One region of the Clostridium sp. LBM24168 genome, then DNA from elsewhere that is predicted to be linked to it. Evidence: a T-box and tRNA genes for the amino acid it is inferred to sense, from the RefSeq annotation. Region 1 holds a T-box; the other holds one or more tRNA genes.
The links. The T-box of region 1 lies ahead of ACSVC9_RS13905 (glycine--tRNA ligase). A T-box ahead of a tRNA ligase gene usually reads a tRNA of that ligase, here a tRNA-Gly.

Region 1 (3,424 bases):
CAATTAATAATAAAATATCAAATGAATCACCTGTTGGTAGAAGTCTTTTAGGAAAAAAAATAGGAGATATAGTGGAAGTTCAAATCCCAGATGGACTCAGCAAATACAAAATACTCAGTATAGGAAGATAATTGGAGGATAAGATTTAATGGCAAATGATAAGGACAATTTTAATAAACTAGAAAAAAAATTTAATTCACTTGTAATGGAAAGAATAGATAAATTTAAACAATTGCAGGATAAAGGTAAGGATCCTTTTGATGTGTATAAGGTTGATAGAACTCATACTTCGCAACAGATAAAAGATAATTATGATGACCTTGAGGGTAAAATTGTTACTGTTGCAGGCAGGCTAATGTCAAAACGGGTACATGGTAAGGCTGGTTTTTCAGATCTATATGATAGGTATGGTAAGATACAGCTTTATATAAAGATAGATGATGTAGGGGAAGAAAATTTAAAGGAATACAAGACTTATGATATAGGTGATATTTTATCAATAACAGGAAGAGTTTTTAAAACAAAGACTGGTGAAGTAACAATCCACATTGAGGATTTTAAATTGGTTTGTAAATCATTAAGACCTTTACCAGAAAAATGGCATGGATTAAAAGATCCAGATTTAAAATATAGACAAAGGTATGTTGATTTAATAATAAATCAAGATGTGAGAGATACATTTATGAAAAGAACTGCTATAATTAGGGCGATTAGGGAGTTTTTAGATAATAAAGATTTTATTGAAGTAGAAACTCCTATATTGTCTACAATAGCAGGAGGAGCAGCAGCTAAACCATTTATAACCCATCATAATACACTGGATATGGATATGTATCTTAGAATTGCAACTGAATTGTATCTAAAGAGATTAATTGTAGGTGGATTTGAAAAAGTCTATGAAATAGGCAAGAATTTTAGAAATGAAGGAATGGACATAAGACATAATCCTGAGTATACGTCTATAGAATTATATGAGGCATTTGCTGATTATAATGATATGATGGAAATTACAGAAAATATGGTGGCTTATATATGTAATAAAGTTCTTGGTACTACTAAGGTTGTCTATGAAGACAAGGAAATAGATTTTAAACCTCCATGGAACAGGATTACCATGGTTGATGCAGTAAAGAAATTTACGGATATAGACTTTAATGAAATAAAAGATGATGCAGAAGCACAGCAAATTGCGAGGGAAAAAAATATCCAGCTCAAAAAGGAATTGAAGGATTGTACAAAAGGATATATATTAGATATGATATTTGAAGAATTCTGTGAAGAAAAGTTTATTCAACCAACTTTTGTACTAGATTATCCAGTTGAGGTATCTCCTCTTACCAAGAAAAAAAGAGGAAATGACAAATTCACAGAAAGATTTGAAGGATTTATATATGGAAGAGAAATATGTAATGCTTATTCTGAACTGAATGATCCTATAGTTCAGAAGGAAAGATTTATGCAGCAGCTGAGAGAAAGAGAACTAGGTGATGATGAAGCGTATATGATGGATGATGATTTTATAAATGCTCTTGAAATTGGAATGCCACCAACGGGTGGATTAGGAATAGGTGTAGATAGACTTATAATGTTTTTGACTAATTCCTCTTCAATAAGAGATGTTATATTGTTTCCTACTATGAAGCCACTTTAATAGTAGAATTAAATTTATAATTTAATATTGCAGTAATGATGAAGATTAGTAGTGATGAGGATATCAAAAGAGAGGCTGTGTTTGGTGGAAAACAGCTGAAATTCCATTGCGAAAGGAACTTTTAAACTGTTTATATTCAAAGATGAGCATATGCTAAAAAGGGTGGAACCGCGGATAATAAATTCGTCCCTTTAGCTAGGCTCTTTTTTTATGTTTTAAAAAGATGTATAAATAATTACTAATAATAAAATTACAAAAGGAGATTAGCATATGGAAAAGAATATGGATAAAGTTGTTGCTTTAGCAAAGAATAGGGGATTTGTATATCCTGGATCAGACATATATGGAGGACTTGCAAATACTTGGGATTATGGACCAATTGGAGTTGAACTCAAAAATAATGTAAAAAAAGCATGGTGGCAGAAATTTGTCCATGAGAGTAAGTATAATGTAGGAATAGATTGTGCCATACTTATGAATAATGAGGTATGGGTAGCTTCTGGGCATGTAGGAAACTTTTCAGATCCCCTTATGGACTGTAAAGACTGTAAATCAAGATTTAGAGCAGATAAATTAGTTGAAGAGCATATGACATCTCAGGGAGTTGAAAAAGCTAGCGCAGATGGATGGAGTAATGAAAAGCTTGAAAAGTATATAAAGGATAATGGAATAGCTTGTCCTAATTGTGGAAAGAGCAATTTTACAGATATAAGGCAGTTTAATCTTATGTTCAAAACATATCAAGGGGTAACGGAAGATTCTAAATCAGAAATATATTTAAGACCGGAAACTGCACAGGGAATATTTGTAAACTTTAAAAATGTTCAGAGAACAAGCAGAAGGAAAATACCTTTTGGAATAGCACAAATAGGAAAATCTTTTAGAAATGAAATAACCCCTGGGAATTTTACTTTTAGAACCAGGGAATTTGAACAGATGGAACTGGAATTTTTCTGTAAACCAGGAACTGATTTGGAATGGCATAGTTACTGGAAGGAATACTGCTGGAATTTCCTGATTAATTTAGGATTAAATAAGGATAATATAAGATTCAGAGATCATGAAAAAGAAGAACTTTCTCATTACAGTAGTGCAACTTCTGATATAGAATATCTATTCCCATTTGGATGGGGAGAATTATGGGGAATTGCAGACAGGACAGATTATGATTTGAAACAACATCAAAACTATTCGGGAAAGGATATGAATTATCTGGATCCGACAACTCATGAAAAATATATTCCTTACTGTATAGAACCATCAGTTGGAGCAGATAGAGCGGTATTGGCATTTTTGGTTGATGCATATGATGAAGAAGAGCTTGAGGGAGGGGACATAAGGACAGTTATGCATTTTCATCCGGCCATAGCCCCATTTAAAGCTGCGGTGCTTCCTTTAAGTAAGAAACTATCTGAACATGCTTTAAAAGTATATGATTTATTGAGAGAAGAATTTAATGTAGATTACGATGAAGCAGGAAGTATTGGCAAGAGATATAGGAGAGAAGATGAAATAGGCACTCCTTATTGCATAACTGTTGATTTTGATACTCTTGAGGATAATACTGTTACAATAAGAGATAGAGATACTATGAAGCAGTTTAGGGTAAAAATAGAAGAACTTAATAAATTTTTAAAGGAAAAGACACATTTCTAATTTAATATTTCTAGAATAAAAGCATGTAGTGTAAAGAAAATAACTTCATGCTTTTTATTTTTAATAGCAAGATATGAATAAAAAATTAACCGGATGTTTAAGCATCCGGTTAATTAG
Region 2 (3,424 bases), 500 kb from region 1:
ATACAATATAAATAGTGGAAAATATTTAGATATTGGATGTGGTACAGGAAATCTTACAGAAAAAATTGCACCATTTTTTGACAGCATCTGGTGTGTAGATTTTTCAAATGATATGCTTGCAGAAGCAGAATCAAAATTTAGAAATAAAAATTTAAAAATAACTTTAATATGCCAGAATATGATTGAATTGAATTTGAATATGAAATTTGATCTAATAACCTGTTGTCTTGATTCAACAAATTATATACTTAACGAGCAAAATCTGATAAAATATTTCACGGCGGTCTTTAATCATCTAAAAAGCAATGGCATCTTTGTATTTGATATAAATTCCTATTACAAACTCACCAAAATACTTGGAAACAATGTATATGATTATGACGATGATAAGTTAACCTATATATGGGATAATAATTTAGAAAACGAAATTATTGACATGTATCTTATTTTTTTTATAAAAGAAGGCAAACTATACAGAAGATTTGATGAGCATCACAGAGAGAGAGCATACCAATGCGACTATATAGAAAATTTACTTTCAAAATGTGGATTTATAATATTGGAAAAACTAAATAATTATACAGATAAACCTTTAAAAAAAGATTCAGAAAGAATAGTTTACGTGGTAAGTAAAGGAGATAGTAACGATGGACGATAAAATTGTACGAGCTATGGCTTTAAATGATAATGTTAGGATACTTTCAACTACAACTACACATTTAGTAAATAAGGCTGTTAAAATACATAAATGTTCAGCAACAGCTGCTGCTGCTCTAGGAAGGATGCTTACAGCTGGCAGCCTTATGGGAAGCATGCTGAAATCAAAAAATGATAGCCTAACTATTAAGATATCAGGAGGTGGAGCCGCCAAAGGTATAATTGTAGTGGCATACCCTGATGGAAGTGTAAAAGGATATATAGGAAACCCTCAAGTAGACTTACCTCCTAATAATAAAGGTAAATTGGATGTAGGAGGTGCAATAGGCACAAATGGTAATCTAGTTGTAATAAAAGATATGGGATTGAAGGAACCTTATATGGGTCAGGTCCCCATAGTTACAGGTGAAATTGGTGATGATCTAGCATATTATTTCACTGTATCCGAACAGACACCTTCCGCAGTAGCAGTAGGGGTACTCGTAGATACAGATCTCACTATAAAAGCTGCGGGAGGCTTCATAATTCAGATAATGCCGGATTGTGAAGAAGATATAGTGAATCTTGTAACAAACAAAGTAAAAAATATATCTTCTATAACAGATATGATTGTCAATGGGATGGATGCCCAGGATATTATAAAAAGCATTTTTGAAGGAAGTGATTTAAAAATTCTGGGAGAGATCAACCCACTTTATAAATGCAATTGTTCAAGAGAAAGAGTAGAAAGAGCTCTCATAAGTATAGGAATCAAGGATTTAAATGAAATATATGATAATGGGAAAACAGAAGAGTTACACTGCAATTTTTGTAATAAAAGTTACAAGTTTACCCACGAGCAGATTGGTGAAATCTTAAAATATGCAAGGAATAGATAATCATAGAAAAATCATAATAAAAGTATTGACAATATAAAATTCAACATATATAATATTAGTTGTTGTGGCGACACGGTGCGTGATATATTCAGGGCGCATAGCTCAGCTGGGAGAGCATCTGCCTTACAAGCAGAGGGTCACAGGTTCGAGCCCTGTTGTGCCCACCATGATTTTATGGCCCAGTGGCTCAGTTGGTTAGAGTGCCGGCCTGTCACGCCGGAGGTCGAGGGTCCGAACCCCTTCTGGATCGCCAAGCTGGCCAGATAGCTCAGTCGGTAGAGCAGAGGACTGAAAATCCTCGTGTCCCTGGTTCGATTCCTGGTCTGGCCACCATTTTATCATTATATAGTATGCGGGAGTGGCTCAGTGGTAGAGCGTCACCTTGCCAAGGTGAACGTCGCGAGTTCGAATCTCGTCTTCCGCTCCAATCCAATTCAATATGGCGCTATAGCCAAGTGGTAAGGCAGAGGTCTGCAAAACCTTTATCTCCAGTTCAAATCTGGATGGCGCCTCCAAACGAAGAGCCCTTAAAACTATTAAGTTTTAAGGGATATTATTTTAGCTTTTTCAATTTTTATAACCTAAATGCTGAAATGATTTTTCTTAATTTTTCTACATTCAATTTTGACTGAACTGCTTGATTCACCACATTATCACTTGACTCAACTATGACCGATGTCATTTGAGCTATATTGGTTGTTCCTTTGGCCCCTTCTCCAGATGCTGCGGCTACCTCCTCCACAGATTTTACTATACCAGAAATTGAGACAAGCAGTTCTTCAGATATTTCGTTAAAATTTGAAACCAATTTTTCAACTACAGAAGAATCTCTGCTATATTGTTCACCTGTATTTACCAAATTATCATAATCCGGTATAATCTGAGTTTCAATAAATTCGATCATATCTTTTGAACTGCCTTTAAGTGCATCAACCGACTCAGTTACAGTTTTTATTATATTTTTGATTTCAATAACAGTACTTTTTGACAAATCAGCAAGTTCTCTGATTTCATCTGCAACAACAGCAAATCCTTTTCCAGCTTCTCCTGCCCTTGCAGCCTCAATAGCTGCATTTAGTGCCAGCAAATTAGTCTGGGAGGTTATTTCCAATATTCCCTCTGTCAATGATTCTATTTGCTCCACGGCTCTAGATTTCTCAATTGCCACTTGAAGTTTTACCTTTATATCATCACTCATATTGTGAACATTTTTTTGCGATTGAATTGCCGAAGATTTTAATTGAATTGCCCTTTCGTTAATTTCTCTTGCAGTTCTTAAACCATTTTCGATTTCCACCGATATTCCATCAATATTTTTCTTGACCTGAGATACAGAACTATTCATTTCTTCGGAGTATGCAGCTGTCTCCTCCATTCCAGCCGACAGTTCTTCGGTAGTTGCAGATATATCAGAAATTTTAGAATTTAAATTTCCAATGTTTTTCTCCACACTGCTTATAGTTGATTCCACACTTAGAGAACTATCTTCTACTCCATTTATTATATTTTTAATTGACTCATGCATTTTCCACATTGAATTGATCATTTTCCCAATTTCGTCTTCTGATTTTAAATATTTAACATCAATCTTCTTGCTTAAATCACCTTGTGCTAGTAAATCCAGCTGACTTTGAGCATATTTAAGTCCCTTGGTAATATAAGAAATTATCAACATAGTTAATGCTATTACAATAATAAGTCCTATGCAAGCTAATAATATTATATGTCGTAATTGAGTATAAAAATCTTGTAAAACATTTTTTACAGGAATATCCACACATAAACTCCAGTTTATGCTATAGTCATCTATCTTTACCGGATATGCAACTCTAAAAACATTCTCATTAGTTAAAATTGATTTTCCTAAAACCTCTGCACTTTTTCCCAAT

Region 2: it has a tRNA-Gly gene. The T-box ahead of ACSVC9_RS13905 (glycine--tRNA ligase) is inferred to sense a tRNA for this amino acid. The anticodon was not compared.

The regions. Positions count from the first base shown of each region.
Region 1 covers NZ_CP196861.1:2,797,021-2,800,444, reverse strand. The annotation lists gene greA (transcription elongation factor GreA) at 1-131, shown strand, start outside; gene lysS (lysine--tRNA ligase) at 149-1,651, shown strand; T-box leader at 1,678-1,845, shown strand; gene ACSVC9_RS13905 (glycine--tRNA ligase) at 1,922-3,307, shown strand.
Region 2 covers NZ_CP196861.1:2,295,703-2,299,126, forward strand. The annotation lists gene ACSVC9_RS11385 (class I SAM-dependent DNA methyltransferase) at 1-658, shown strand, start outside; gene hslO (Hsp33 family molecular chaperone HslO) at 648-1,535, shown strand; tRNA gene ACSVC9_RS11395 (tRNA-Val) at 1,627-1,702, shown strand; tRNA gene ACSVC9_RS11400 (tRNA-Asp) at 1,712-1,788, shown strand; tRNA gene ACSVC9_RS11405 (tRNA-Phe) at 1,793-1,868, shown strand; tRNA gene ACSVC9_RS11410 (tRNA-Gly) at 1,888-1,962, shown strand; tRNA gene ACSVC9_RS11415 (tRNA-Cys) at 1,977-2,050, shown strand; gene ACSVC9_RS11420 (methyl-accepting chemotaxis protein) at 2,110-3,424, opposite strand, start outside.